4 regions of the Janthinobacterium sp. P210005 genome follow, and region 1 is predicted to be linked to each of the others. Evidence: predicted binding sites of a transcription regulator. Region 1 holds the regulator's gene; each other region holds the start of a gene.
What was found. Region 1 encodes FNR, which switches genes on or off when oxygen is low (the NO sensors DNR and NnrR bind a similar motif). Its sites were predicted from a motif close to TTGATNNNNATCAA; they were not measured.
Positions count from the first base shown of each region.

Region 2: the regulator FNR is predicted to act here: its motif matches at 2,964-2,977, upstream of VPH40_RS09285 (universal stress protein).
Region 3: the regulator FNR is predicted to act here: its motif matches at 1,648-1,661, upstream of cqsA (alpha-hydroxyketone-type quorum-sensing autoinducer synthase).
Region 4: the regulator FNR is predicted to act here: its motif matches at 5,678-5,691, upstream of VPH40_RS18045 (glycine-rich domain-containing protein).

Region 1 covers NZ_JAZARC010000002.1:739,093-746,695, forward strand. The annotation lists gene VPH40_RS13315 (TOBE domain-containing protein) at 1-466, shown strand, start outside; gene VPH40_RS13320 (response regulator) at 468-3,542, opposite strand; gene fnr (fumarate/nitrate reduction transcriptional regulator Fnr) at 3,792-4,550, shown strand; gene VPH40_RS13330 (FixH family protein) at 4,675-5,199, opposite strand; gene ccoG (cytochrome c oxidase accessory protein CcoG) at 5,302-6,684, opposite strand; gene ccoP (cytochrome-c oxidase, cbb3-type subunit III) at 6,687-7,603, opposite strand, start outside; gene VPH40_RS13345 (cbb3-type cytochrome oxidase subunit 3) at 7,600-7,603, opposite strand, start outside.
Region 2 covers NZ_JAZARC010000001.1:2,094,788-2,102,390, forward strand. The annotation lists gene VPH40_RS09275 (chemotaxis protein CheA) at 1-1,726, opposite strand, end outside; gene VPH40_RS09280 (protein phosphatase CheZ) at 1,726-2,592, opposite strand; gene VPH40_RS09285 (universal stress protein) at 3,059-3,526, shown strand; gene VPH40_RS09290 (response regulator) at 3,681-4,325, shown strand; gene VPH40_RS09295 (Crp/Fnr family transcriptional regulator) at 4,666-5,472, shown strand; gene hemP (hemin uptake protein HemP) at 5,721-5,918, shown strand; gene VPH40_RS09305 (hypothetical protein) at 6,004-6,330, shown strand; gene VPH40_RS09310 (DUF2325 domain-containing protein) at 6,369-7,595, shown strand.
Region 3 covers NZ_JAZARC010000006.1:377,989-385,591, forward strand. The annotation lists gene VPH40_RS23585 (response regulator) at 1-271, opposite strand, end outside; gene VPH40_RS23590 (sensor histidine kinase) at 275-1,573, opposite strand; gene cqsA (alpha-hydroxyketone-type quorum-sensing autoinducer synthase) at 1,726-2,973, shown strand; gene VPH40_RS23600 (MarR family winged helix-turn-helix transcriptional regulator) at 2,979-3,428, opposite strand; gene VPH40_RS23605 (GIY-YIG nuclease family protein) at 3,486-3,833, opposite strand; gene VPH40_RS23610 (MFS transporter) at 3,837-5,114, opposite strand; gene VPH40_RS23615 (group II truncated hemoglobin) at 5,247-5,642, shown strand; gene rmuC (DNA recombination protein RmuC) at 5,648-7,033, shown strand; gene VPH40_RS23625 (MHFG family PEP-CTERM protein) at 7,046-7,603, opposite strand, start outside.
Region 4 covers NZ_JAZARC010000004.1:299,934-307,536, forward strand. The annotation lists gene VPH40_RS18020 (hypothetical protein) at 1-737, opposite strand, end outside; gene VPH40_RS18025 (hypothetical protein) at 727-1,239, opposite strand; gene VPH40_RS18030 (DnaJ domain-containing protein) at 1,336-1,629, opposite strand; gene VPH40_RS18035 (glutamine--tRNA ligase/YqeY domain fusion protein) at 1,791-3,557, shown strand; gene VPH40_RS18040 (CHASE domain-containing protein) at 3,759-5,618, shown strand; gene VPH40_RS18045 (glycine-rich domain-containing protein) at 5,808-6,581, shown strand; gene VPH40_RS18050 (hypothetical protein) at 6,669-6,908, opposite strand; gene VPH40_RS18055 (hypothetical protein) at 7,151-7,375, opposite strand.

The sequences.
Region 1 (7,603 bases):
CATCGCCGACGATCTTTTACTCATACGGAGAATGGCCATGAAAACCACGGCACGCAATCAATTCCTGGGCAAGGTGACCGAACTGAAACAGGGCGCCGTCAACGATGAAGTCACCCTGGAATTGCCCGGTGGCCAGCACATCGTGGCCATCGTCACGCAGGGCAGCAGCGCGAGCCTGGGCCTGGTGCCGGGCGCGGAAGCGTTTGCGCTGATCAAGGCGTCGTCTATCATCCTCGTGACGGACAGCCAGGGCGCGCGCTTTTCCGCGCGCAACCAGCTGGCCGGGGTCGTGACGCGCGTGCAGACGGGCGCCGTCAATACGGAAGTGGTGCTGGACTTGCCGCGCGGCGGCACGATTGCCGCCATCATCACGAACCAGAGCAGCACCGACCTGGGCATCGAGCTTGGCAGCAACGTGACGGCCATCTTCAAGGCGTCCAGCGTGATTCTGGGCGTGCCCGCCTGATTTAATCCTGCAGGCGCGACAACCAATCCGCCGCCGCCGCCAGCGCCTGTTCCAGTTCCTGCGCCGTGTGCGCCAGCAGCGCCGGCACCTCGTCCAGGCGGCCCGCATCGATGGCTTCCTCGGTGGCGAACGCGGCGCGGATCAGGCGCTTCGTGCCCAGGGTGCCGACGGAGCCGCGCACGCTGTGCAGGATGCGTGCCACGTCGCTGTGGCGGCCCGCCTGCAACGCCGTTTCGGCGTCGCGCACGGGCGTCGTGCCCTTGTTCAGCGCGTCTTCCACCATGCGCCGCAGCACGCCGCGCCCCTTCGCATCGCGTCCCATCACGCGCATCAGCGGCGCCATGGAAAACACTTCCTCATCGGCGATGCGTGCCGGCTCGGCCGTCTGTACTTGCGGGCGCTTGGGCAGGTGGCGCAGGATGACTTCCATCATCTCTTCCACCACCACGGGCTTGGCGATGAAATCGCTGATGCCGGCCGTCATGCAGCGCTCGCGCTCGGACGCCAGCACGCCGGCCGTCATGGCGATCACGGGCAGGTGCAAACGCAGTTCCGTGCGGATGATGTGGGTAGCGCTGAAACCGTCCATGACGGGCATCTGCATGTCCATCAGCACGATGTCGTAGCGCAGCGCTTCCGTGCGCAGCCGTTCCACGGCTTGCAAGCCGTCGCCCACCACGTCCAGGGTGGCGCCCATGTGTTCGAGGATGCCGCGCGCCACGGCCTGGTTCAGGTGGTTGTCTTCCACCAGCAGGAAATGCACGCCGGCCAGTTCCGTGCCCAGCGGCTGGTGCAGCATGCGTTGCTCGCCGCCGTCGTCCTTGGCGATCAGCGCCTGGTGCAGGGCGTCGAACAGGCTCGATCCCGTGATCGGCTTCATCAGCACGACGTCGGCCTCGGCCGCGCTGGAGATTTCTTCCAGGTGGTTGCGGGCGAACGCGTTGACCATTACCACGATGGGCTGGCGCTGGCCGCTGGCCGCCTGGCGGATGGCCTTGGCCGTGGCCAGGCCATCCATGACGGGCATGTGCCAGTCGGCCAGCACCACATCATACGGTTGCTGCTGCGCCAGGCGTTCGCGGTACAGTTCGATGGCGGCAAAGCCGGAGTCCACTTCGTCGGCCAGCCAGCCCCACGCCTCGATCAGCTTGACGATCAGTTCGCGCGTGGTGCGGTTGTCGTCGGCCACCAGCAGGCGCAGCTGGCCCAGCGCCGGCGTGCGCCGCGTTTCTGCCGGCTGCGCCAGCATCTCGAAGGGCACGCTGAACCAGAAGCGGCTGCCCTTGCCTTCGCTGCTGGCGACGGCGATGTCGCCGCCCATCATGTGGATCAGCTGCTTGCTGATGGCCAGGCCCAGGCCCGTGCCGCCGAAGCGCCGCGTGATGCTCTGGTCGCCCTGGGAAAACGCGGCAAACAGCTGCTGTTGCTGCAGTTCCGTCATGCCGATGCCCGTGTCGCGCACTTCGAAGCGCAGCCAGGCGCGGCCGCTCTCGCTCTCGGCCAGGCTGACGGCCACCACCACTTCGCCGCTCTCCGTGAACTTGATGGCGTTGCCGGCCAGGTTGACGAGGATTTGCTGCAGGCGCTGGGCGTCGCCCACGAGGCGCCGCGGCACGTCGGGCTCGACGGCGATGGCCAGTTCCAGCTCCTTTTCGCCCGCATTCATCGTCATCGTCGTGGCCAGGGTATTCATGACTTCGTCGAGGTCGAATTCGACGGGCGACAATTCCATGCGCCGTGCCTCGATCTTCGAATAGTCGAGCACGTCGTTGAGGATGCCCAGCAGCGACTGGCCCGCCACTCTGACCATGGTCAGATACTTGCGCTGTTCCGTGTCGAGCCTGGTATTGCCCAGCAAATACACCATGCCCAGCACGGCATTGAGGGGCGTGCGGATTTCATGGCTCATGTTGGCCACGAAATCGCTCTTCGCGCGGTTCGCCGCCTCGGCCCGGTCGCGTTCCTGTTCCAGTTCCGCCGCGCGCGATTCGAGTTCCTGCTGCAGGCGGTCGCGTTCGCTCATCAGGCCGTTGAACGCTTCCGTCAGTTCGCCGATCTCGTCGCGCTGCTGCACCGGCACGGGCGTGAAGCGGCTGCCGCTGGTGCGCAGGGCTTGCAGGGTGTCGCGCAGGCGCACCAGCGGCGACAGCAGGCGCACGGTGACCCAGCCCAGAACAAAGGCGGCCAGCAGCGAGGCGAGGATGCTCCACAGCACCAGCCGGTACAGCACGCCATCGAACGGCTCGAAGGCATCCTCGACGGGGAGCGAGGCGGCCAGCAGCCAGTTTACGGATTTCAGGCGCTTGAAGCTGTTGACGGCCGTGATGCCGCGGCTGTTGGTGCTGACCATGCTGCCTTCGCCATCTTCCTGCAGCAGCCGGGTCGTCGTCAGGTTGGCGTTCGGCTGGCGCGGTTGCAACAGCCGGCTGGTATCGGGATGCAGCACGTAGCGCGGCACGGCGCCGCGCGTGAGGATGAAGTAATAGCCGTTCTTGCCGATCTTTTCCGAGCGCAGGCGGCCCAGCAGGTTGTCCTTGTACAGGCGCAGCACGCCGATCACCACGCCGGCCACCTGGCCATCGGCGGCCAGCACGGGCGCCACCATCTGCACGATGGGCATGCCGCTCGACTTGCCCAGCATCGGTTCGGTGATCATGGGCTGGCGCGTGCGCAGGACGGTCTGGAAATACTCGCGCTCGGCGACGTTGATGCCGGCGCGCCCCGCTACCTCCGGCATGTCGGCCACGACGGCGCCATGCGCGTCGAGTACCAGCACGTCATCGAACAGCACCAGCATCGAGCGGCGCGAATAGTATTCGCGCAATTGGGCGGGCCGGGCGATCAATTCCGGCGGCTGTTGTCGGGCCGTCAGGGTGACGATCTGCAGCAGCATGCCCAGCTTGTCGTCGAGCTCGGCGGCGGTGCGGGTGATCAGGGACGATTGCTGGCTCAGCAGTACTCGGGTGAAGTCGTCGCGCATGTGCTGCACCTGGATCATGGTGACCAGCGCGATCATGGCGATCGAGGTCAGGCTGGTGGCCAGCGCGACTTTTGCTTTAATGCCGAGAGGCTTCATGATTTCCTTTTCAGTACCGGGCGGCACAGGCGGCAGATAATGCTGTCAGGAATTTTCCTATCAATGCCCCAGCTTGGCAAGCGCCGCCGCGCAAATTGCCCGCCCCCTACGGGCTTTTGACGATGTTGCCATATAATTAAAGGCTGGACGTCGTTTATTCGCCGAATTTACGGTGAAATTGGCATACGGCAACCCTGTATGCGGCTGTATGCAGTAAACTTGTTGTTGCATTTTCTAAAAGGTACCGACATGACTGAAGCGCTACTCACTCCAACCTTGCCCACCGTGAACGTGGAGGCGTTGCGTGCGCGATGCTCGACCTGCAGCATGCATCAATTGTGCCTGCCGATGGGCCTCGATGTGGGCGACATGGACAGGCTGGACCAGATCATCGGCCGCCGCCGCAAGATCGTGCGCGGCGCCTCGCTGTTCCGCATCGGCGACTCGTTCCAGAACCTGTATGCGATCCGCCTGGGGCATTTCAAGACGTACCAGATCAATCCGGGCGGCGAAGAGCAGGTGACGGGCTTCCAGATGGCGGGCGAACTGCTGGGCATGGACGCCATCAGCGCCGACCGCCACCACTGTAATGCGGTGGCGCTGGAAGACAGCGAAGTGTGTGAAATCCCGTTTTCCAGCCTGGAACAATTGCTGGGCAATATGCCGACCCTGCTGCGCCATTTCCACCGCATGATGAGCCAGGAAATCACGCGCGAGCAAAGCGTCATGCTGTTGCTGGGCAATATGCAGGCGACGCAGCGCTTTGCCGCCTTCATCGTCAACCTGGCGTCGCGCTATGAAGCGCGCGGCTATTCGGGCAGCAATTTCCAGCTGCGCATGTCGCGCGAGGAAATCGGCAACTACCTGGGCCTGACCATCGAGAGCGTCAGCCGCCTGCTGTCGAAGTTCAAGAAGGAAGGCTGGTTGCGCGTCTCCAACCGGGAAATTGAAATCCTGCAGCCGGCCAAGCTGAAAGCCATTACGGCCGGCACGGACGTCTGCAAGTAACAGCACCGTCAAAACCTGCTGCGCGTCGCGCTTTGCGGCTTGCGATGCTCGCTGTGCTATAGCACAGCTGCGCTTCTCAACCACAAATCACTGCCGCTCGCTACGGTTTTCCCGGCGCTGTACGTTATAGCTCTTCATCCGCATGCAGCGCGATGCTGCGCTGCAGGGGCCAGGTCCAGATGCCGGACAGGCGCCACTCGCGTTTGTCGTTTTCCACCAGCACTTGCCAGCGGCTGCGCTCGAGCATCGGCAGCGCCACGGAAAAATTGCCGGCCGCATCGGGCTGCACCAGCACCTTGATATCTTTTTCCGGCAGGGTCGCATGCGCCAGGTGCAGCTGTAAAGGCGCCTGATAGGCCTTGCCGAAGCTGTGCACGGAACCGGTCAGGCGTGCTTGCGCCACGTCATACGACAGGCGCGTATCCATCGCCAGGTCGCTGGCGATCGTGTCACGCTTCAAATCCTGGTTGATCGCCTTGCCCTGCTTGTAATAATCGCCCACCACCAGTGCATCGGGCTGCGTAAACGCGATATAGCCCATGAAGCTGCCGACGACCACGGACAGGCCGGGGCCGATCATCAGCAGCCATGGCCAGCGATGCTTGTACCACGGTGCAACGGGTGCTTGCAGTTTCAGACTGTCGGACATGATATTTCTCCTGTTTAATCAGCCAGTCCCCGCATGGGGACCGGCCTTCCTGCAACTTCGTGGCGGCGGCGAGGGCACCCGGTCCCCGTCCGCCTTTCCTTGTTAACGCGGCACGATGAATACCGCGCTTTCACGCACATGCAGCGATGGGTCGTCCAGCGATTGCAATTCGATCGCAATCTTGTTCGAGCCCTTCTCTCCCACGCCGTGCGGCACGCGCAGGCGGATCGGCCAACCCAGCGTTTCCGTCGGCTGCAAGGTCACTTCTTCGCGCGTCAGCAAGGTAAGGCCCGGCAAGCCGGAAGCGCTGATTTTGAAATGCTGGCTTTGCTCCGACGTGTTCATGATCTGCAGGCGGTAGACGTTTTCGATCATGCCGTCTTCCACTTCGCGTCCCATGGAACCGCGGTCGCGGATCACGTCCATTTTCAGGGGCGTGCGCAGGGCCAGCGAAGTACACACGGCGATGATGATCAGGGCCAGGATGGAAGTGTAGATCAAGACGCGCGGGCGCATGGCGCGCTGGCGTATCTGCTTCGAATTGAAGTTGTTTTCCATCGCATGGTCGGTACTGTAGCGTACCAGTCCCCGTGGCCGGTCGACTTTGTCCATCACGCTGTTGCAGGCATCGACGCAAGCGGCGCAACCGATGCATTCATACTGCAGGCCGTTACGGATATCGATACCGGTCGGACACACCTGCACGCACAGGGTACAGTCGATGCAATCGCCCAGCTTGTCGTTGTTGCCGGCCTTCTTGCTCATGGCGCCACGTGGTTCACCGCGCTTGGCATCGTAGGTGATGATCAGGGTGTCCTGGTCGAACATGGCGCTCTGGAAGCGCGCGTAGGGGCACATGTATTTGCACACCTGCTCGCGCAGCCAGCCCGCGTTGCCGTAGGTTGCCAGACTGTAGAACAAGACCCAGAACCATTCCCAGGGACCGAAGTTCAGCGTGGTCACCGACTGCGCCAGTTCCTTGATCGGCGTGAAGTAGCCGACAAAGGTAAAGCCCGTCCACAGGGCGATGGCGCCCCATACCAGGTGCTTGGCCGTCTTCTTGAACGCCTTGCGCACGGAGGGGCCCTGCTTGTCGAGGGCCATGCGCGCGCTGCGCGTGCCCTCGATGCGGCGTTCGACCCACAGGAAAATTTCCGTGTATACCGTTTGCGGGCAAGAGAACCCGCACCACACCCGCCCGGCAATGGCCGTGACGAGGAACAACAAATACGCACAGATGATCAGCAGGGCCGCCAGATAGATGAAATCCTGGGGCCACAGCACGACGCCGAAAATGTAGAACTTGCGCGTGGTCAAATCGAACAGCAGGGCTTGCCTGCCATTCCAGGTCAACCACGGCAAGCCGTAGAACGCCAGCTGGGTAAGCCATACGCATACCCATCGCCAGGTAGCGTAGCGTCCTTTGGCCTCGCGAGGGTAGATTTGCTCGCGGGCCGCATACATCTTGATGACTTGAGGTTCCATTTTTACTTTGCGGGTGCCTGCGGATTCGACAGGCTCCAGACATACGCCGACAGCACGTGTACCTTGGATTCGCCGAGGAAATCGCTGAAGGCCGGCATGGTGTTGCTGCGTCCCTTGCGTACGGTTTCCATGATGGTGTCGGCGCTGCCGCCGTACAGCCAGGTCTTGTCCGTCAGGTTCGGCGCGCCGAGCATCTGGTTACCCTTGGCATCGGCGCCATGACAGGCCATGCAGGCGCCGAACTTGGCCTTGCCCAGCACCGACTTGACGGGATCCGAGGTGGAGCCGGACAGGCTCAGCACATAATGGGCCACGTTCTCGACATCCTTTTCGGAGCCCAGGGCGGCGCCCATCGGTGGCATTTGCCCATTGCGGCCGTGCATGATGGTGGTCTTGATGATGTCGGGTTCGCCGCCATACAGCCAGTCCTTGTCCGTCAGGTTGGGGAAGCCCTTGTTGCCGCGCGCATCCGAACCGTGGCATTGCGCGCAGTAGGTCAGGAACAGGCGCTGGCCGATGGCTTGCGCCTGCGGATCGGCGGCCACCGTCTTCAAGTCCTGGCTCAGGTACTTGTTGAACAGGGGACCGTAGTCGGCTTCCGCCTTCTTCAGCTCTTCCTCGTACTGGCCCGTCGATTTCCAGCCCAGGCTGCCGGCATAGTTGCCCAGGCCCGGATACAGGAACAGGTACGCCAGCGAGAAGACGATGGTGATGTAGAACAACCACATCCACCAGCGCGGCATCGGCGTATTGAGTTCCTTCAAGTCCTCGTCCCAGACGTGGCCCGTGGTGCCGTCAGCAGGGGCGCCCTCGACCACTTTGATTTTCGACTGCGAGTACAGCAGCACGCCGCAGCCGATGATGCCCAGCAGGGACAGCACGATGACGTAGATATTCCAGAAGCCATTGGTAAAGTCAG
Region 2 (7,603 bases), on a different contig from region 1:
CCACGGCGAGAATGTACGGCTGTGGCGCAGCGACAACAATGCCGACGCGCTCGCTGCACGACTCGTAGCCCAGCGAACCGGCCAGCGACCGCACGGGCAATGGACGGCCCTGGTCTTTCAGCACGGGCGCGCCGCCCACTTCCATGAAGGTTTCCGGCAATTCGACGACGCGCTGCACCACGGCCATCGGCAGCGCCAGCGCGGCGCCCGAGGTCGACACGAGCATGGTCGGCACGATCGACAGTTCGATCGGCAGGCGGATGGCAAATTTGGTGCCCTTGCCCAGCGCCGACTCGATGTGGATGGCGCCGCGGTTTTTCTCCACGGCCGTTTTCACCACGTCCATGCCCACGCCGCGTCCGGAAACGCTGGAGGCGACTTCCTTGGTCGAAAAGCCCGGCAGGAACACCAGCTGGAAGCATTCGTCGTTGCTCAACTGCGCGTTTTCGCTGATCAAGCCCTTTTGCTGGGCCTTGCTGCGCAGGAAGGCCGGGTCCATGCCCTTGCCGTCATCCTGCAGCACGATCATGACACTGTTGGCTTCCTGCCATGCCTTCAGTGAAATATACGATTTGGCGGGCTTGCCGGCAGCCAGGCGCGCTTCCGGTGATTCGACGCCATGGTCGAGCGAGTTGCGCAGCATGTGCACGAGCGGATCGTACAGGCTGTCGACCACCACGCGGTCGACTTCCGTCTCCGCGCCTTCGATGGTCAGTTCGACATCCTTGCCCAGATCCTTGGCCAGTTCGCGCACCAGGCGCGGGAATTTCTGGAACAGGCGGCCGACGGGCTGCATGCGCGTGGCCAGGGTGGCCCGCTGCAGTTCCGTCGAGTAACGCGAAGCGCGTTCCAGGGTTTCCGCCAGGGTCGCCATCAAGGTGGCGGCCTGGCCTTCGAATTTGAATTGCAGCAAGCGCTCAAGCAGCACGGCAGCCTGGTTGGCGGCCTGCACGGATTCGCCGGCCACTTCCAGCAAGGCGTCGAGCTTGACGGCGTCGACGCGGATGCTGTCTTCCTTGACGGGCGCGGCATGGCGCACTTCCGGGCGCTCTTCGCGGCGTTCGGCGCCATCCCAGGCCTTGGCGGCCGGTTTGGCGGCGGCAGCAGCGGCAGGCGCGGCGGCCACGACGGCAGGCGCAGCGGCGACGGCAGACACCGGTGCGGCAGCCACGCGGCTGGCCTCGGGCACGACGGCGTTATACATGCCTTCCCAGTCCAGGCCATCGGCGCTGGCAGTGGCCACGACAGCGGCAGGCGCGGCTGCAAGCACTTCAGCGACCTCGGCAACAGGCGCGGCCGCTTCGGCCGCCACGGCGGCGGCAGGCGCAGGCGTGTCCATGCCCTTGCCTTCGATGGCGTTCGTCAGGATGTGTTCCAGCTCTTCCGGCATGGCCGGCAAGCTTTCCGGCGCGGCGCCGTTCGCCAGCTCCGTCAGCTGGTCGGCCACGAAACCGGACGCTTGCAGCGCCGCCTCGATGGCGATCGGCGTCACGGGCGCGGCGCCCGTGCGCAAGGCGTCGAACAGATTTTCCGTCAGGTGGCAGGCCGCCACCAGCGCAGGCAGGCCCATGAAACCGGCGCCACCCTTGATGGTGTGGAAGGAACGAAACACGGCATTCAGTGTTTCCTTGTTGTCAGGATCACGCTCGAGGCGCAATAAGTGCTCTTCAACATTAACCGCAAGATCCATCGCCTCAACGACGAAATCCTTGAGCATATCGTCCATTAGAATCCCAAATCCGCAAGAAGGTCGTCTACATTATCCTGGTCCAGCGCCACCGACGGCACGGACGGGCCCTGCATCAGCGGCACCGGCTTTTGCGCCAGTTTTTCGCGCACCTCGGCCGGCGCGTTGTCGCGCAGCAGCTGAGCCAGCTCGTTTTCCACCGTCTTGGTGATGTTGACCACTTTTTTGATCAACTGGCCCGTGATGTCCTGGAAGTCCTGGGCCATCATGATTTCCAGCAAGCGGGCTTTTTCCGCTTCCGTCGCTTCGGCAACGGCTTGCGCGAACTGGCGCGAATCGCCGGCCAGGGCCTTGAATTCTTCCAGGCTCAGCTTGCCGTCGAACAGCGCCGTCCAGCGGCCGTCCATGTCCTTGGCTTTCTTCGACAGCACGTCCTGCGCCGGCATACCTTCGTCGAGCGTGTTCAAGACCTTGTTGGCGGCCTGTTCCGTCAGGGTGGCGACATATTCCAGGCGGTCCTGGGCGTCGACGATCTGCGACGACGCTTCCGTCAACGCCTTGTCGTAGCCCAGTTCGCGCAGCGAATCGTGCAGCAGGCGCACGATGCCGCCCAGGCGCTCGAACATCGGCTTGTCGGACTGGTCGACCGGGTCGGCCGCTTCGCCAGGCGCGTCGGCGCCGGCCACGGGGGCCGCTTCCGCTGCGGCTGGCGCGGCAGCCACCGGCGCCGCTGCGGCTGCCGGTACGGCGACGCTGGCCGACACGGAGTCGAACAGCGCGTCGAAATCGTCATCTGCGATCACGGCGGGAGCCGGCGCGGCGGCAGGCGCCGGCGTGGCTGCGGCCGCGCTTTGCGCGGATACTTCATCGAATAATGCATCGAAATCATCAGCGGCGTTGGTCATATCCCTGCTTCTCCATAATTTGTCAAAATTCCGCCTGAACTGTGCGTTTTACAGACTGATACCCACAATTTCTCGATTAAGATGATTTGAGGCAATACCGCTGCGATGGTGCGAGTGTAGCAGGGCGCCGCCCTGTTGGTAAATCTCAAAACGCGCTTCCTGGTGCAAAGCGGGTCCGCAAGAGCTTTTCCGCCAGGAAATAAGTGTTCCTGCTGTTGTATTTTGAAATACTACCATTGGCGTGCGTGCAAGACCACGCGCGACACAAGAAATCCTGCTCTCAAGCGCCTGCGCAACGGCGCCAGACGGACCCTGCCGCAGCTAAACACGATCTTTCTGCCAATGTTGTCTATACTGAAGGTGCAGTAGTATTGATAATTATCAAGTCTTTACATGAATACAATGCTGCCGCCACGTCTACAATAAGAGGCGTTGCGCGCGCTGAGTCACTGCCAAAGGACCTGCCATGTATAAGAAAATTCTGATCGCCACGGACGGCTCAACCGTCTCCAACTTGACGGCCTGTGCCGGCGTTGCCTTTGCCGAACAAATGCACGCCGACATCCTTGCCGTGTATGTGGCGCCCGAGTACCAGTACCCGGTGTACATAGAAATCATTCCGCCGAGCTATCCCAGCGAAGAGGAATACCGCGTCGCCATGCGCAAGGCGGGCGCCGACCACTGGCAACCCGTGCTCGACGCGGCTGCCAAGCGGGGCTTGCAAGCGACGGGATTGACGGCCTTTTCCGACAGCCCCGCCCTGAAAATCGTGGAAGTGGCGCAATTGCAGCAATGCGACCTGATTTTCATGGGTTCGCATGGCCGCAGCGGCTGGGGTCAGTTGCTGCTGGGCAGCGTGACCAACAAGGTGCTGTCGCACTCGAAATTGCCCGTGTTGGTGCACAGGCTGATCAAGGAACCCCCGACAAAATAAGGGGTCACATGGCCACGGGGGCCGTCGCACCGGCACAGCTCAAGAAAAGGCACAGTGCGGCCGCTTCGGTTAAAATGACAACGTTTCTCGTTTCTCAACATTTGATTGTCCGGTGACGGACAGAGCAGATTACACGCCACCAGATTGCCCGCCTATGATACGTATTGTGATTGCCGACGACCACACCATCATGCGTGAAGGATTGAAGCGCATCCTTGACGGCGCGCCGGATATCGACATCGTGGGTGAAGCCATCGACGGTTTTGAAGTACTCAACCATGTGCGCCAGGGCGGCTTCGACCTGTTGCTGCTCGACCTGTCGATGCCGGGCCGCAGCGGCGTCGACCTGATCCGGCAAATCCGCAGCGAGGCGCCCAAGCTGTCCATCCTGATCCTCACCATGCACGAGGAAGAGCAGTATGCGGTGCGCGCCATCCGCGCCGGCGCGCAAGGCTATCTGACCAAGGAAAGCGCGGGCACCCAGCTCGTGGGCGCCATCCACAAGGTGGCGTCGGGACGTCCCTATATCAGCGCCGAGGTGGCGGAGCAGCTCGTGCTCAACATCATGATGCCGAATGAAAGCTTGCTGCATAAACAGTTGTCGGACCGCGAATTCGAAGTCTTTTCCCTGCTGGTGGCAGGCAAGTCGATCACGGAAATTGCCAACAACCTGCATCTGAGCGTCAAGACGGTGAGTACGCACAAGACACGCATCATGCAAAAGATGGGCATGAGTTCGCTGTCTGAAATGGTCCAGTATGCCGTGGCGCACCGCCTGCTCTCCCCCTTCAAGACCTGAATACGGCGGCGCGCGCCCGCGCGTCGACTGTAGGAACAATCCTACTTCATCTACCACAGCTCCTACTGCCATATTCAGCCACTGCTGATATTAATTGCATACGCTTGTTGGCATACTGAAACCAGTAATCAAGTTGCTGGAAAGTTATTTCATCACACAGCAAGTCTTCAGCGAATTGAGCATTACCTGCCCGAACGCGCGCCGCCGGCCCACGCCTGCCCGCCGTCCCGTGCGCCCCGTCATTCAACTCTGAACTACCTGTCACCAGGAGATGAACATGCTGTCCACGCAAATGCCCGACACCCGCGCCGCCTCACCATCGCTGGCCCCCTCCGCTCCGATGGAAGCGGGACGCCAGCGCCAGGGCCGGCTCTGGTCGAACCTGAAGGAGGTGTGCGACCTGCTGCATATCTCCAGCGCCTGCACCATCGCCGCCGACGAACTGCTGTTCCAGCACGTGCAATTCAAGACGGGCCAGCGCGTGCACACGATCGGCCAGCCGTTCGACACCCTGTACATCGTCAATTCGGGCTTCCTGAAAACCGTGCTCATCGATGAGTTCGGCAATGAGCAGGTGCTCAGCTTTCCCATGAAGGGCGACATGCTGGGCGTCGACGGCATCCACTCGCGCCACTATTCCTCGGAAGCGGTGGCCCTGTCCGACTGCGACCTGATCCTGCTGCCGTTCAAGAAACTCACGGCGCTGGGCCGTGTCCACCTGGAACTGGAAAATGTCATGTACGGCGTGATGAGCCGCGAACTGGTGCGCGAGCAAGCCATGATCGGCATGCTGGGCGCCCTCAGCGCCGAAGCCCGCGTGGCGCGCTTCCTCGTCTCGCTGGCCGACCGCTTTGCGCAGATGGGCTACTCGAGCAAGCTGTTCAACCTGCGCATGACGCGCCATGAAATCGGCAGCTACCTGGGCCTGACCCTGGAAACGGTCAGCCGCACCTTGTCCGCCTTCAATGAAATCGGCCTGATCACGGTTGACCAGCGCACCATCGGCATCAAGGATCCGGACGCCCTGAAAACCCTGCGCCGCCTGCCGCCGTCGCGTTCGCGCGCCAAGCAGCTGGCCGCCGCCAAGCTCAAGGCCGATACCAGCGCGGCCGCCAGCGCCTCGGCGCAATTGCTGGCCACCATCTAGCTTCATCCCGATTTCCTCAAGCTTGGCACAGGCTTGACCCGGCCAAGGCGCACTGCCTTGCCGGGTCTTTTTTGCTGCCGCCCACTTCCGCGCCGCGCCAGCGGCCGCCTTTGCGCAGCACTCGTTCCCACGCTGCCGTCCCACCGTAAAAAAGCGCGGATTCCGCACAAATAAGCCTTGCTTTTCGGGCCACATTCAACAATAATGCAAATACGAATCATTCTCAACTGAGACAAAGAAAGCCCAACATGCAAAGCTCAAAACCAGCCTTGATCCAGGATGCCGCTACCGCCCACGTCCGTCCTCCCGTCAGCATGGCCCAGCCGGCGCGCCGCATCACCAGCGAAGCGCTGCTGCAGCAGGGCCGCGAAGTGGAGATTGAGCACAGCGGCAAGATCTATCGCCTGCGCGTCACCCAATTGAACAAGCTGATCCTGACTGCCTGAAGCAGCACGGCAGCCAGTCACCACACTCGCCAGCCAGTCGCGCCCCGTGCGCGCAGCCAGCCAAACCACCGCACAGGAGTGTTTGATGGCGAACGACCGACCTTCCCCGATGTTTCCTCCTCCGCAAGGCCAACAGCCTGAACTGCTGCTGTCGGCCGTGCTGCACCTGATGTCGCACTACCATGCGGGCAGTCCCTGCGAGAAACTGGCGGGTGTCATCGAACGCCATCTGCAAGTGCTGTCGAACTCGCCCGGCCTGGGCCCCGTGCTGCAAGCGACCTGCCAGCAACTGTCGCAGCAATGGGCTGCCCTCGTGGCGCTGCACCGGCCCGCACCGCCCAGGACCAGCTGGCTTGAGCGCCTGGCGCGCATGCTGAGCGCCAAGCGCCCCGCCTCGCCCCTGCCGCAATAATTTCTTTTCCATCCCCCATCGCCCAACAGGATATCGCCATGTGTGACAAAGACCAGTCCCTGCCCGTCATCAGCAATTGTTCCAGCGGCGGGGCCGAACCGGCCGCGCTCGCTTCACGCCGCCGCCGGCTGTGGGAACTGTCGCATACCTGTCATTGCCCGCTGGTCGGCGTGGGCTTGCCCCTGGGATACCTGCGCAAGCTGGTGGGCAAGATGACGGGCGGGCGCGTGCTGGCCGACGATTACGAAGTGCACGTGGGTGCCGTGACGGAGTGCGGCGCGCGCAACCGCCTGTCCGAAGCGCTGCAAAAGGAACTCGAACGCCGCTACGCCCCCGTGATCCTGCGCTTTCGCGGCGCCAAGACGACGGAGCAAGTGGCCGAGCTGTGGCGCACGGCCGTCGCCAACGGCGACGTGTCGGGCGCTTTCTGGGCCGGCCTGACGCACCCGCGCTGCGACGCCGAGCTGGAAGAGCAGATGTGCAGAGACTTGCACATGATCCAGCACCAGGCCGGCGCCTGCGTGCGCGCCGACATGGGCAAGTTTACGGCCTTGCAGGAAGAAAATGCGCGCCTGACGCACGAACTGGCCAAGCTGCAACAGCGCAGCCAGGCCGCACTGATGGAAAAAACGGGCGAACTGGAACGCCAGGAAGCCGTGCTGCTGCGCACGCGTGCCGAGGCGATCGGCAAGGATAGCGTGATCGACGGCTTGCGCGCGGAACTGGCGCAATTGCAGGCGGCCATCCCGGCGCTGGAATCGCGCACGCGCCTGGTCGAGCGCCTGGCGCAAATGGATGAGCGCGAAAAGGAATTGCGCCAGCAAATCGCGGATTTGAAGCAAGCCCAGCCACGTCCGGCCGCGGCCGTGCCGCCACCGGCGCCGAAGCTGGAAGTGCCGACGGGCGGCAAGCTGAAAATGCCGATCCGCCTCGTCGATCAAAGCGTGCTGTGCGTGGGCGGGCGCAGCGGCAATGTCGCCACCTACCGCGCCCTGATCGAGCGGGTCGGCGCGCAATTCGCCCACCACGACGGCGGCCTGGAAGACAATGCCAACCTGCTCGATTCGAGCCTGGCGGCGGCCGACCTGGTGATTTGCCAGACGGGCTGCATCAGCCACAGCGCCTACTGGCGCGTGAAGGATTATTGCAAGCGCACGGGCAAGCGCTGCGTCTTCATCGACAACCCCAGCATCTCCAGCCTGGCACGGGGCTTGCAGGAAGTCAGTGGCGAGATGGAGCCGGCCGCGCTGGACGCCGCCGACTGAGCCAGGCC
Region 3 (7,603 bases), on a different contig from region 1:
GCTGCGCCTGGCCGCTGATGCGCCAGATGCGTTCGAGGTCGAGCGCCACGTTGCGCTGGTCGCGCGGCAGGTTTTGCGTGTCGAAATTGACGTGCAGCGGCGTCTCGCCCGGCTGCGTGCTGTGGCGCAGCCAGTGCAGCGCGCTGCTGGTGTCATGAAAGGTCAGGCGCGCCAGCGCGGGATCGAGCTGGAACGCCAGGCTTTTCAGGAAGGAATCGCTGTCATCGATCAATACGGTCAGGGTCGGATGGGAGTAGACGGGCAGTTGCATGCATCACCTTGCGGGGGAAGAGGGTTGTAAGCGGGCAGGCAGGGGCTGGGGAAATTCCAGGATGAAAATCGCATACGCATGCTCGCGCGACACGCAGCGGATGCGCGCCTGCCAGGCCGTGATGATCTGCCGGCACAGGGCCAGGCCGATGCCGCTGCCGTTATGCACGGGATACGAATAAAAACGCTCGAAGATCAGCGGCAGGCGGTTCTTCGCGATGCCGCAGCCCGTGTCGATGAACAGCAGCCTGGGCACGGGGCGGGCGCCGTCGATGATGATGCGCACGCGGCCCTTGCCGGCCCGCTGGATGGCTTTCAGCGCGTTTCTCAGCAGGTTCAGCAGGATCACCACGCACAGTTCGTCCTGGCCGGCGAACTGGAAGTCGGCGCGCACGTCCACCTTGACGCGGCTGCGCTGGCTGTTGCCGGTGAATGGGTAGCGCTTCAGCACGGAATTCACCATCGCCAGCATCGATAGCGCCTGGCTGGGCTGCAGGTTGCGGTTCACGGCGCTGGCGCTCATCAGGAACAAATCGATCATGTGCTGCATGTGGCGCACTTCGAACTGGATGCGAGACAGGGCTTCCTGCAGCGGCGGCAAGTCGTGCGCCTGGCCGGCCAGCTGCGGCAGCAGCCGGCGCATGCCCCGTACATTGGCTTCCACGCTGGTGAGCGGCGTGCGCAGTTCGTGTGCCACGGAACCGAGCCCGGCGGATAGGCCGGCCAGCCGTTCCAGTTCCAGCACCTTGCTGCCGACTTTCACCACGGACAGCGCGGCTATGGTGAACCAGTGCACGGGCAGTTGCTGCAGCACTTCACGCTGCAGCAGGAAGTCGCCTTCTCCCTGCAGGATGACGGCCAGGCAGGCGGTGCTGGTGCCGATCAGGTAGGCGCGGCAAGCCAGTTTCGTCTCGAAATGAAACAGCACGACCAGGCCGATCAGCAGCGATTCGCTCCAGATGGACGACGCGTGGTTCATCAGAAACATGAAGGTAAAGAAGAAAGGCAGGATGTAGCTGAGCGCGAACAGCAGGTAGCGCGACAGCCAGCGGGCCGAGAAGTGGCGCGCAAACAGGCCGACCGCGCAGATGCCCACGCCCGTCAGGCGCAAGGTCAGGTTTTCATAGGCTTGCGGAAAAAAGTAATTCCACAGCAGGTAGTACAGCGGCATCGCCACCGTGCCCACGGCGGCCAGCATGGCAACCCTGCCGGCCAGGTTTTCATGGGGCATGCGTTCATGCAGCAGCGAATGGAGCAGGCGCCTGCGCCAGTGTGTCCATCGTCCTTGCAATTGCTGCGTCATGACTCTGCCTTGATTCTCTTCAGAACATTATCATCGCGTAAATTTTCCTGGTTGAACGGGTATCTCATCGGACATTGATATACGTCAATGGATGGGTTCGCGAGACGGTCAAGGCTTTAAGCCGCAGCAAACCTTTCCCTAGGAGAAAACTCATGACCATCGCTACCAGCTTGCACGCCCCATCCTTCGTCCGCGCAGAACACTGCTTGCCAGACTACATCGTGCGGCGCATGGATGCGCACCACGTCACGCGCATCGAAAAATTGCTGGGCGGCCAGCATCCCCATGCCTGGCAACCGACACCCGCCCATGCCATTTTCCTGGCCGGCAATGACTACCTGTCCATCGCCGCCGAGCCGGCGCTGGTGGCGGCCCAGGTGGCGTCCCTGCAGGCGAATGCGGGCGGCATGCTGATGTCGGCCGTGTACTTGCAGGAAGGCAGCGAACAGCACCGGCTGGAAAGCCGGCTGGCCCGCTTCATGGGCAGCGAGGATGGCATCCTGGCACAGTCCGGCATGGCGGCCAACGTCGGGCTGATCCAGTGCATCGCCAGCCCCGGCATTCCCGTCTACCTCGACATGCAGGCCCACGCCTCGCTGTGGGAAGGCGTGCTCTCGGCGCAGGCCCAGGCCGTGCCCTTCCTGCACAACGACATGACGCACTTGCGGCGGCAGGTGGAAAAGCATGGCCGCGGCGTGATCGTCGTCGACGCCCTGTACAGCACCAACGGCAGCCTGGCGCCGCTGCTGGAATTGCTCGACATCGCCGAGCGCAGCGACTGCGTGGTGGTGGTCGACGAGTCGCACTCGCTGGGCACGCACGGCCCGCAGGGCGCGGGCCTGGTGGAAGCGTGGGGACTGGGCCACCGCGTGCATTTCCGCACGGCGTCGCTGGCCAAGGCCTTCGCGGGCCGGGCCGGTTTCATCAGCTGTTCCAGCCGCTTCAAGGGCTATTTTTTGTCCGAATCACGCCCCGCCATCTTCAGTTCCTGTTTGCTGGCGCATGAGCTGGCGTGGCTGGGCGCGGCGCTCGATTTCATCATGGCCGCCGATGGACGGCGCGCCACCCTGCAACGCCATACGCTGCAGGTGCGCGAAGGCTTGCGCGAACTGGGCTACAACGTCAGCGATGGCACGGAGCAGATCGTGGCGCTGGAAGCGGGCGGCGAACCGGCCACCCTGGTCCTGCGCCAGGCGCTGGAGAGGCAAGGCATTTACGGCGCCATGTTTTGCGCCCCGGCAACGGCGAAGAACCGCGCTCTCGTGCGCCTGACCCTCAATGCGGGGCTCGACGGGGCCGCCATCGAGCGGGTGCTGGCGGGCTGCGCCGCCATCCGCGCCGAAGCGGGCGTGGAACACTGGCCATCGACGCGGCGCCTGCGCAGGCTGGCGCTCGTGTAGCGTCGTCAGCCGGCCAGCCGGCCCAGGAGGGCTGAAAGCGCTCCCAGCTGTTCTGCCGGCGCATCCTGCAGCAATTCGCGCCCCACCGCCTGCGCGGTGGCGCTCGCATGTCCCAGCAATTCCTGGCCGGCGGCAGTCAGCACGGCATAGCCGACGCGGGCGTCGCGCGCATCGGCCTGGCGTGCCACCAGGCCAATCTTTTCCAGTGGCATCAAGGAGCGCGTGACGCCGGAGGCCGTCAACGCCAGGCGCTCGGCCAGGTCGATGCGGCGCAGGCGCGCACCGGGTGCGCGCTGCAGCTGGTACAGCAATTGATAGTCGCTGAAGCTCAGGCCATGCAAATTGCCCAGGGCGCTGTCGAAGCGGCGCACGATGAGCGCCTGGGCGCGCGCCAGGCGCAGGCAAAAGTCCAGCGCGCCATCGGCGTCCGGCGACGGGAGAGTGTGATCGTTCATGGCGTCCATTTTATCCGTTGCGAAATGCTTGATTGCGCAAGTGTAAAGCAATGCCGCTCAATACAGCGGCTGGCCTTGCTCCAGCCACTGTGCGCGGTGCAAGTCCAGCAAGGCGCCCAGTTCGGCGTCCGCATCGAAGGCGGGGTCGTCGGGCAGCTTGAGCGTATCGATGACGGCGCAGGAAAAGGCCGCCGCGCCATCGCGCCGCCAGTCCGCCTGCAGCAGGGCGTTGCGGTGCTTGCCCAGGTTCAGCTCGAAGCGGTGCCGGTTCAGCATGCCGGGCGCGTTGCGGCTGCTGTCGAGCAAGGTGCGCCCGCTGGGCAAGTGCCGCAAGGCGATGATGCCCAGCGGCGGCGGCTGTTGCCGGTAGTGCGCTTTCAATGTTGCCTGTCGTGTCTTGTCCATGTTTTACTTCTCCGATATCGTTTGGGTAATCGTTTCCGGTCCGGCGATGCGCGGGATGGCGGTAAATAATGCGGCCGCCACGGCGGCTGCCAGCAGCAGGGCGCCGCCGCCGCAGAACAGCTCGCCAACGCTCAGGTGGCGCAGCAGCGCGCCCGTGGCCGCCGCCGACAGCGGCGCCAGTCCCAGGAAGATGCCCATGAACAGGGCCATCGCCCGGCCCAGCATGGCGGGCGCCACGCGCCGCTGTATCCACGTAAAGATGGCCACCTGCAAGTAGCCGCCCAGCAACCCTGTCACGGCCAGCAGGGCCGCGCCTTGCCAGGCCGAGTTGATTTGCCCCAGCGCCATCAGCAGCAGGCCGACGACCGCGTCGACGAGCAGCAGGGTGGCGCCGAAGTGGCGGCGCAGCCAGGCGCCGCCCAGGCTGGACGCCAGCATGCCGGCCAGGGTGCCGGCGCCATGCGCGCCCATCAGCAAACCCAGCGCGGAGGCGCCATGCAGGCGCTCGCTGGCCAGCACGGGCAAGGCCACTTGCAGCGGCCCCATGACGAAGAACGCCACCACCGCCCAGTACGCATAGCAGCTGCGCAAGGGAAGGTCGCGCCACACCATGGACAGGCCCGCCGCCATGTCGCGCCACATGCCCTGCGCCGCCGCCGCGGCCAGTGGTCGCAGGCTCACTTGCCGCAAGGTCCAGGCCGAGAACAGGAACGTCAGCGCATCGATGGCAAAGGCGGCGGCCAGCGCCGCCATGGAGGTGTGCTGCGCACCATCGTGGGCGCCGAGCACAAGCGCCGCCAGCAGGGGGCCGGCCAGCAGGGACAGCTGGCGCGCGCCCATCTGCAAGCCATTGGCGTTCTGCAGCGATTGCGGCGGCACGGCTTGCGGCAGGATGGCCGTGCCGGCGGGAATGCCGAAGGCGGCCGCGATACCCAGCGCCAGCGCGGCCGCATACGCGAGCGCCAGGCTGGCTTGGTCCAGCAGCAGCAACCCCGCCAGCGCCAGCAGGATGGCGGCGTTCGCATATTTGCTCAGCAGCATCACGCGCCGGGGCGAATAGCGGTCGGCGATGGTGCCGCCCAGCAAAATCAGCACGGCGCGCGGGGCGCCCATCAGGGCCACGGCGATACCCAGGCTGAGGCTATCGCCCGTCAGGCTCAGCACCAGCCAGGGCAGGGCCAGCATGCTGAACTGGTCGCCCAGCATGGAGACGAGGCCGCCGCCCAGCAGCCAGCGGAAGTTGGTATTGCGTAGCAAAGGGGATTCTGCGGTGGTGGGCATGGTTGACTTGTCCGTGTTTAAAGATTGCATAGTAGTTGATAAAAGCTTGAGTAGTCAAGTATATTGCTTTTTATGCCGGCAGCGGAAGCTGGCGCCGCATGGGCCGCCGGCGCTTGCGCTATCATGGCGGCCATGACTGATACCACTGCCCCCACCCTCTACGAGACCATCGGCGGCGCCCCCGTGCTGCGTGAAATGGTCGATCGTTTTTATGACTTGATGGAACTCGAAGCCGAGTTCGCCGGCATCCGCGTCATGCATCCGCTTTCGACGGACGGTTCGCGCGACAAGCTGTATTTCTTCCTGACGGGCTGGATGGGCGGCCCGGACTTGTATATCGAGAAGTTCGGCCACCCGCGCCTGCGCGCGCGTCACTTGCCCTACGCCATCGGCACCAGCGAGCGCGACCAGTGGCTGCGCGCCATGGCCTGGGCCATGGAAGACACGGGCATCGAAGAGTCCTTGCGCGTGCGCCTGATGGAATCGTTCTATCAGACGGCCGACTGGATGCGCAACAAACCTGACTGACACCCATGAGCCCAATCGAGTTTTACAGCCTGCTGGGCGCCGCCATCGTCGCCATCGTCCTGTTGCTATTGATCTTGCTGCGCCCACGCGGCGCGGCCGGCGATGGCGCCACCACCCTGGCCCTGGTGCAGCAGCACCAGCAGCAAAGCCTGGAGCGCATCGACCGGGTCGAGCGCGAAGTGCGGCTGCAACTGCAGGCGTCGGCGCAAGCGACGCGGCAAGACCTGGCCACCAGCCTGGCGCAATTCCAGGCGGCGACCCTGCAGCAGCTCGACAGCCTGCGCACGCAGATGCAGGCGCAGGGAAAAGTCGGGCGCGAGGAACAGGCGCAAAGCCTGGCGCGCTTTGCCGACAGCACCAACCAGACCCTGGCGCAGCTGACGGAATCGAATGCGCAGCGCATGCTGGAAGTGCGCGCCACCCTGGAAAGCAAGATCCGCGATTTGCAGGCCGACAATGGCGCGCGCCTGGAAGAGATGCGCAAGACGGTCGACGAGAAATTGCACGCCACGCTGGAGACGCGCTTGACTGCCTCGTTCCAGCAAGTGTCGGAGCGGCTGGAAAAAGTCCACCAGGGACTCGGTGAAATGCAGCAGCTGGCGCTGGGCGTGGGCGACCTGAAGCGGGTGCTCACCAACGTCAAGACGCGGGGAACGTGGGGCGAAGTGCAGCTGGAAATGCTGCTGGAGCAGGTACTCACTGTCGACCAGTACGCGAAGAACGTGGAAACCTTGCCCGGCAGCGGCGCGCGCGTGGAATTCGCCCTGAAACTGCCGGGCCTTTCCGATGGCGGGCCGCCCGTGTGGATGCCGATCGATGCGAAGTTCCCCAAGGAACAGTACGAGCGCCTGGTCGAAGCGGCCGAGCGGGCCGATGCCGACGGCGTGGCCCTGGCCGGACGCGAGCTGGAACGGGCCGTGCGGGGAGAAGCGAAAACCATCGCGGACAAATACCTGGCGCCGCCGCTGACCACCGACTTTGCCATCCTCTTCCTGCCCACGGAAGGCTTGTATGCGGAAGTGTTGCGCCGCCCGGGCCTGGCCGATGAATTGCAGCGCGTGCACCGGGTCAGCATCGCGGGGCCATCCACGTTGACGGCCTTGCTCAACAGCCTGCAAATGGGTTTCCGCACCCTGGCGCTGGAAAAGCGCTCGTCGGAAGTGTGGCAAGTGCTGGGCGCCGTGAAGACGGAATTCGGCAAGTTTGGCGACGTGCTGTCGCAAACCCGGCTGACCCTGGAAAAGGCGGCGAAGAATATCGAAAGCGCGGAAGTGCGCAGCCGGCAAATGGCGCGCAAATTGAAATCCGTGGAAGCTTTGCCGGGCGAGGCGGCTGCCTTGCTGCTGGGTAAGGCGGACGCGGGGCTGTCCGCCGAAGCGGACGGCGAATAGCGCCGCCGCCGTTCAGGCCGCCGCCGCAGGCCGGCGGCGCAGCGTGGCGCAGACCAGCAGCGCGAGTCCCGCCAGCAGCATGGCCCACGTTTGCGGTTCCGGCACGGCGGGCAGGACGGACAGGCCGGTGGGCGGCAGCGAAGGCAGCATGACGGTGGGGTTGAATGGCTCGACGATGATGCTGCTGCCGCGCGGTGGCTGGCCACCGCCTATGCCCGACGGCAACATCGTGTCGCGGCTGCCGCGCACGAAATCGAAGCCCGGCAGGGGCAGGCCGGCCACCACGGCCGGCGGCGCCGCGCCCGTGAGCGAGCCGCCATGCGCGGCGACGGGATGCTCGATGACGGGCACGCCCGTTGCCGCCGGCGCGGCCGCTGCCGGCGTTGCACCGCCCGGCGCGGCGCCAACGGGGGCCGCGCCAGCGCCGCGCGGCCCTGCCGCCGCCTGCGTGATGCGGCTGACATTGCGGCACACGGTGGGCACGAGGATGCAGGCGCCCTGCACGCAGTACACGAGTCCCCTTTCCTGCATCTGCTCGCTCCAGCCTGCCCGCGTGACATTGCGGCAAAC
Region 4 (7,603 bases), on a different contig from region 1:
GGCACTTGCTTGCGCAGGCGGTACAGCAATTCCTTGGTACTGCGCTGCAACATGGTCGGCTCTTCGTCCGGGTCGTCCGAGTATTCCGCGTCGGCCAGGTCGGCGCTGTGGCGGAAGTCGGGGAACAGTTCGAACAACGAGCGGTCCCAGCCGTCTTCATTCGCTTGCGCCAGCTCAATGGCCAGCGGCACGACGTCGTTGTCGGACGAGGTCACGCCCGTCACATACGGTCCCTTGATGACGATCTCGCCCGCCACTTCGAGGATTTCCTTCGGCGCCATCGAGAACAGGATGGCGAACGCCGTGGCGCCCCAGTCGGTGGCGGACGCTTCGAGCAGCAGCTCGCGGCGGCGCTCGGCGTCGTCGGTGGAAAACACGACGCCGTGGATGTGCGCGAACAGGGCTTCGGCGATGCGTTCCGGATCATCCTCGATCTGGTCGTCGCTCCAGGTGGCGGCGATGAAGGCCAGGCTGTCGGCCCAGGCTTTCGGCGGTACCAGCAAGGTCGCCAGCGACATCTTGCCGCCGTCGAAGCCGGCCAGGTGCAGGGCCGTCACTTGCGGCGGGATGGCATTCAACACTTCCACCACGGCAAGATCGCCGTACTGGTCGGCCGCGTCGGCAAACGCCTGCTCGGCGTGGCCCAGCGAACCGGACAGCACCAATTCCGTGACTTGTTTCGTCAGCGCGGGAAGATTGCTCTTTTGATCCGCATTTTGCTTGTCATTATCGGCCATGGTCATCTCCATCCTGGTCAAACATCTGGGCGAAATCGTCGGTCGCTTCGTCTTCATCGTGCTCGTCGTCGCCGTCGTCATTGGCGGCCAGCTGGTCCAGCGACTGGTCGTCGTCGTCCCACAGGCGGGGATTCTTGTGCAGGAAGGCCGTGATGATGGCCTGGCGCGCCAGGTCGGGGAAGCTTTCCTCGATGGCGGCGTACATCTTGGCCGCTTCCGGCGCGGCGCACGCGGCCATGGAAAACACGCGGGCCGTATCGCCGAATTCGTAGTCTTCGCTTTCGGCCAGCAAGCCTTTCGGGTCGCTGAAGGTGATGTGGTCGACCAGCGCGAAGGCCAGCATGTTCACGTCTTCGATGCCGCCGCCGCTCGCGTATTCGCCCACCAGCGCGTCGACCATGCTTTTGTAGTTCTTGCGGTTCGGCGGGTCGCCGAGGATGCCTTCGATCTGGCCTTCCAGCTCGCGCGACTGATACGCGAATTCAGGGTGTACTCTTCTCATGCTGTGCTTTCCAATGTGATGCGCGGCGCTGGATTAACAGCGCCGTTGTTGTTGTTTTTCAAGTAATTCTGGCCGGCTGATGCGGGCCGCATCGATTTAATCGGCAGGTAATACTGTACCGTGGAGGCGGAACACGCCGCACCACAGGGCATAGGCTTCCGCTTCCGGATCGATGATGATGCGGTGGTTCACGCTCTGGTCGTATTCGGCGCGCTTGGCCGGGTCGGCCAGGATCTCATACGCCTTGGTGACGCTCTTGAAGCGCGCCTCGGCGCCGGGGGCCTGGTTGCGGTCGGGGTGGAAGCGCATGGCCAGCGAGCGGTAAACCTTCTTGATTTCATCGTCGCTGGCATTGGGCGCGACACCGAGGACGTTATATAAATTTTCCATAAAAGGCTCCGGGGTCACGTTTTTCTACTAATTAAAGGCGAATTATCCTATAGAACGGCGCCCGCGTCGCTTGCATGCCGGGAAATGGGGGCAAATACGTGCTTATAAAGCGCTTGCGGTACGGTAAAATGCTTTTTACTGTCACTCTTCCGCATTGATCAATGAGCAACGATAAACCGAATAACGCCGCGCCGGCGCTGGCGCCCAATTTCTTGCGTAACATCATCGAAGCCGACCTGGCTGCCGGCGCCCATGTGCGTCCCGGCCTGCCCCAGGTGATCACGCGTTTCCCGCCGGAGCCGAACGGCTACCTGCACGTGGGCCACGCCAAGTCGATCTGCGTCAACTTCGGCCTGGCGCGCGATTACGCCGGCCAGTGCAACCTGCGTTTCGACGACACCAATCCGGCGAAGGAAGAGCAGGAATACGTCGACACCATCATGGACAGCGTGAAATGGCTGGGCTTTGACTGGGAACCGAAGCAGGCCGATGGCCAGAGCCACCTGCACTACGCGAGCGACTATTTCGACCAGCTGTACGCGATGGCCGAGTACCTGATCACGGCCGGCTTTGCCTATGTGGACAGCCAGAGCGCCGAAGACATGGCCGCCAACCGGGGCAATTTCGGCCAGGCAGGCAAGAATTCGCCGTTCCGCGACCGTCCGCGCGACGAATCGCTGGCCCTGTTCCGCGCCATGAAGGCGGGCCAGTTCAAGGATGGCGAGCACATCCTGCGCGCGAAGATGAGCGAAGATGCCATGAGTTCGCCGAACATGAACTTGCGCGACCCGGCCATCTACCGCATCCGCCATGCGCACCACCACCGCACGGGCGACGCCTGGTGCATCTATCCGATGTACGACTACACGCACCCGATCTCGGACGCGCTGGAAAACATCACGCATTCGATCTGCACCCTGGAATTCCAGGACCACCGCCCGTTCTACGACTGGCTGCTGGAAACCCTGTCGGCCGGCGGCTTCTTCCAGCAACCGGTGCCGCACCAGTTTGAATTCTCGCGCCTGAACCTGACCTACATCGTCACCAGCAAGCGCAAGCTGCGCCAGCTGGTGGAAGAAAAAATCGTCGACGGCTGGGACGACCCCCGCATGCCGACCCTGGTGGGCATGCGCCGCCGCGGCTACACGCCGGAAGCGATTCAACTGATGTGCGAACGCACGGGCGTGACGAAATCCGATGGCTGGATCGACTACAGCGTGCTCGAAGGCTGCCTGCGCGAAGACCTGGACCCGAAGGCGCCCCGCTCCGTGGCCGTGCTGCGTCCATTGAAACTGATCATCGACAATTTCCCTGAAAACGACAGCGTGGAATGCACGGCGCCCGTGCACCCGCACTTCCCGGAGCGCGGCTTGCGCACCTTCCCCATCTCGCGCGAGCTGTGGATCGAGGAAGACGACTTCATGGAAGTGCCGAACAAGGGCTATTTCCGCCTGTATCCGCCGATCGACGACAAGCCGGGCAGCAAGGTTCGCCTGCGCTACGGCTACGTGATCGAGTGCACGGGCTTTGACAAGGATGAAAACGGCAAGGTCATCGCCGTGCACTGCACCTACTTCCCGGACAGCAAGTCGGGCACGGAAGGCAGCGCCAACTACAAGGTCAAGGGCAATATGCACTGGGTCAGCGCGCCGACGGCGATTCCCGCCGAAGTACGCCTGTACGACCGCCTGTTTACGGACCCGCAGCCGGACGCGGGCGGCAAGGACTTCAAGCTGGCCCTGAATCCGCTGGCCAAGGAAGTGGTGCAGGCGTGGCTGGAACCGGGCGCGGAACTGGCCCAGCCGGAACAGCGCTTCCAGTTCGAACGCCACGGCTATTTTGCGGCCGACCGGGTCGACAGCCAGCCGGGCAAGCCCGTCTTCAACCGCATCGTCACCCTGAAAGACAGCTGGCAGCCCGCCAAATAAGGGCTGGACGGCACACGAAAAAAACCGCTGCGGCGGTTTTTTTTCGTTTCAAAGAGAAATATTGCCTGTTGACTATATTCACGATAGTTTTGTATATTGGGCAGCTATTGAGCAATTTGCAATTTCGATAGTCCTTGTGCAACTGAGTACAGCCACCACCACACAGGCGGCACCCGATTCCTCTTCCTGATGCGGATGGCGATGTCTTCTACTGCCGGCGAACACCCCTTAGCTGCTGAAAAAAGACCGCTGTGGCTGTTCGGCTTTGTCGTGTCGACGATGGTGGGCCTGCTGTTCTACATGGCCGCTTCGCTGTCGATCGAAAGCGATGCCAGCGAACAATTCAACAATCTGGCGCGCAACACCCAGAAAAACATCGAATCGCGCACCAAGTCGTATGCCAACCTGCTGCGCGGCACGGCCAGCCTGTTCCAGGCCAACGAACACGTGAGCCGCGAGCAATTCCACCGCTACGTGGCCAACATCGCCCTGCAACAGAACTATCCGGGCGTGATGAATCTCAATTACAGCCAGGAACTCGACGAGACGCAGCGCGCCGCCTACGAAACGGCCATGCGGCGCGACTATCCGCCCGGGCGCGACGGCTATCCGGCGTTTGCCATCCACCCGCCCGGCCCGCGCGCCCAGTATTCCGTGCTCGTATACATCGAGCCGATTGCCAGCGCCCCGGAAAAGTATGGCTACGACATCGCCTCGCGCCCGCAGATCGCCGAAGCGCTGGCGCAGTCGCGCGATTCCGGCCACATCAGCAATTCCGGCGTGCCCGTGCCGATGGACGGCCGTCCCCAGTTGACGGGCATGGCCATGCGCCTGCCCGTGTACCGCTTCGGCATGCCCGTCGAGACGGTGGAGCAGAGGCGCGCGGCCTACCAGGGGTCCGTCGGCATCGGCTACGACCTGGTGACGATGATGCGCAGCGCGCTGGCCGACATGCCGGTACGCAACGTCCGCCTGACCCTGTTCGATATCGGCCCGCAGGCGCTGCAACAGCGGGACGTGCCGCTGCAGTTGCCGCACGACATGCGCCCCATCTTCGACAGCACGACGGCGGGCATGCATGCGCCATGGTGGCAGCCCGGCAGTTCGGGCCGCTACCTGAGCAGCACGCTGCTGATCGAGCACAATGGCCGCGCCTGGCAAGCGCTGTTCAGCGTGCGCAAGAGCGACCTGTATTCGCGCTTCGACGCCTTCCTGCCGTGGCTGGCCCTGCTGATCGGCTTTGCCAGCACCATGCTGCTGTATGTGCTGTTCCACACCCTGGCGTCGTCGCGCCGGCGCGCCATCCAGATGGCGACGGGCATGACGGAGGAGTTGCGCGCCAGCCAGATCCGATTGCAACTGTCGCACCAGAAACTGCGCCGCCTGGCCGCGCACGCCGACCAGATCAAGGAAGAAGAGCGCAAGCGCATCGCGCGCGAAATTCACGACGACCTGGGACAGAATCTGCTCGTCCTGCGCATCGACGCCGACATGCTTGCCTCGCGCACGCAGCGCCGCCACCCGCGCCTGAACGCCCGCGCCCGCTCAACCCTGGAGCAGATCGACGCCACCATCAAGAGCGTGCGGCAGATCATCAACGACTTGCGCCCTACCGTGCTGGACCTGGGCGTGAATGCGGCCGTCGAATGGCAGGTGGCGCAATTTCGCCAGCGCACGGGCATCGCCTGCGAAGTGAGCGAAAGCCATGACGACATTTGCCTCAGCGACCAATGCGCGACGGCCCTGTTCCGCATCCTGCAAGAGTCGCTCAGCAATATTTCCCAGCATGCGAATGCCAGCCGCGTGCAGGTCAAGCTGGAAAAGTGCCGCGATACGGTGTCGATGAGCGTCAGCGACAACGGCGTGGGCGCGGCCATCGACGGGCGCAACAAGCTCGGTTCGTTTGGCCTGGTGGGGATAGAAGAACGCATCAAGTTACTGGGTGGCACTTTTTACATCGAAAGCAGCCCCGGCGCCGGCATGAGCGTGCACGTCAGCGTGCCGCTGGGCGCGGACGCCACCGCGTTTCCCTACGAGGAAGAAAGCCGGGCCAGCGGCTGACCGGCACGCGCCCCGCATGAATCAAGCTCAGCTTGCATATTTCGTAATAAGATGCAATATTGATGTAGAACAACTTAGCGCCTGCCCGCCATGGGCAAGGCATTCCTCGACTACTTGCCAGGAGTACACACGCGCCGCTTTCCCTTGTTTCACCGTATTTCCCACAACGCTCTTTACCAAAGGACATTCATGGATACGAACGACAGTTTCAAGGCTATTGCCGATTTGAATTTGGACGCGATCAAGGTCAAACTGATGCACCGGGAGTCAGGCGAAGGATGGAGTCTGGAGAAGGCCAACGCGGTGGAATTCGAATACCGCCGCTTCCTGATCCTGATGAAACAGTTTCCGCAAGAAGAGACGGCGCCCTTGATGGATGTCGATACCTTCTGGCACTACCACATCCTCGATACCCTGAAATATGCGGCCGACTGCGAACAGGTGTTCGGCTACTTCCTTCATCACTTCCCCTACATCGGCTTGCGCGGCGAGGACGACGAAGCGGCGCACCATCGCGTGGGCGAGCGCATGAAGCAGTTGTATGAACAAACGTTCGGGGAAGATTATATCCGCGCTGAAACCGCGTATTCGGGGCGCGCCGTACAGGCGGCGTATTCGGGACGTGCGGTGCAGGAAACGGCTTACTCGGGCCGCGCCGTGCAAACGGCGTTTTCCAGTGCGGCGGTGCAAGCGACGGCTTACTCGGGCCGGGCCGTGCAAACGGCGTTTTCCAGTGCGGCGGTGCAAGCGACGGCTTACTCGGGCCGGGCCGTGCAAACGGCGTTTTCCAGTGCGGCGGTACAGGCGACGGCGTATTCGGGCCGCGCGACCGGGGCTGCCAACACCGCATTTTCCAGCGCCCCTGCCTCACTGGCCGCAGCGGTGGTCAAGTCGTCCTCGACTGGCCTGGAAATGGGGCGCTTCTATGTCGATCGTCCGGTGCTGAACCGCGACCCGCAATAGAAAAGCGGAAAACAGATGTGGCTGCCGCACGCGGCAAGCCTGACGTACCCAGACGGCACCTCTCAGTTTGCCGTCTGTCAGGCGCTCTTAGGCAGCCATCAACTCGCGCAGTTCACGAATGCTGAAATCGCTGATTTCATGCATGCGGATGAGGATCGTGGCGCCGATCGGCAAGGTATTGTGACGAATCTTGCTGATGACCGGTGGCGCCACTTCCAGGGCTCGCGACAAGGCGGCATCGTTTTTCAGTTGCAGCTTGTCGATGATCGCATCGAGGACGCGATTCGGGTTATAGGTAGGCAAAGAGGTAATTTGTTTGAGAGACATGATCGAAAATCCGTACTTGTTGTATTAGAGCAAAAAGAAACCGAATGTCTCTTCTGCAATAATTCAGGGTAAACACACTAAAAAGCGCCATCACTTATGCGGCTTTTACGCCGCAAACAATATAATACACGCTATTGTTGATTTTTGCGTAACTTAACGCAAAATTGTGATAATTGAAGAGAATTGACGCACTTGGAATGTGCTAGAGGATAACTCAAATTGGAAAAATTTGCTGCAAGTCATCAATTTTTACGATGAGCAACACCGCTATGCATGAGCCAAGCTATGGCCATGAGGGCGCTCAGACGCGCCATTTCGGCAGATAGATGCCAGCCTTGCGCGGCCACGCCGGCCGGGGTGGCAAGCGGGCACGTGCCCGAAACGGCATCCACGCGGCACCAGGCCAGTTGCCGGCGGATTTCATCGGGCGGCGGCGGCGGCTGCAGCGCACGTTCGCGACGGCGCATGTAAGCGCGTACCTGTTCCTTGCTGGGGTGACTCGTAGCTCGCATGGCTCGCTCCTGCTGACGGGAAACAGCGTCACGCTATGCAGAGCCCGTCACAAGAGCCCAGACGCGTGACGACATTGCTCACCATATCGCCAGCGCGCCATGACGCGTTTGCGCTGCGTCAAAGGTCACGGCCCCGGTGTTGCGCCGAGACCCGTACTGCGCCATGGCCCCAGCGGCCAGGCC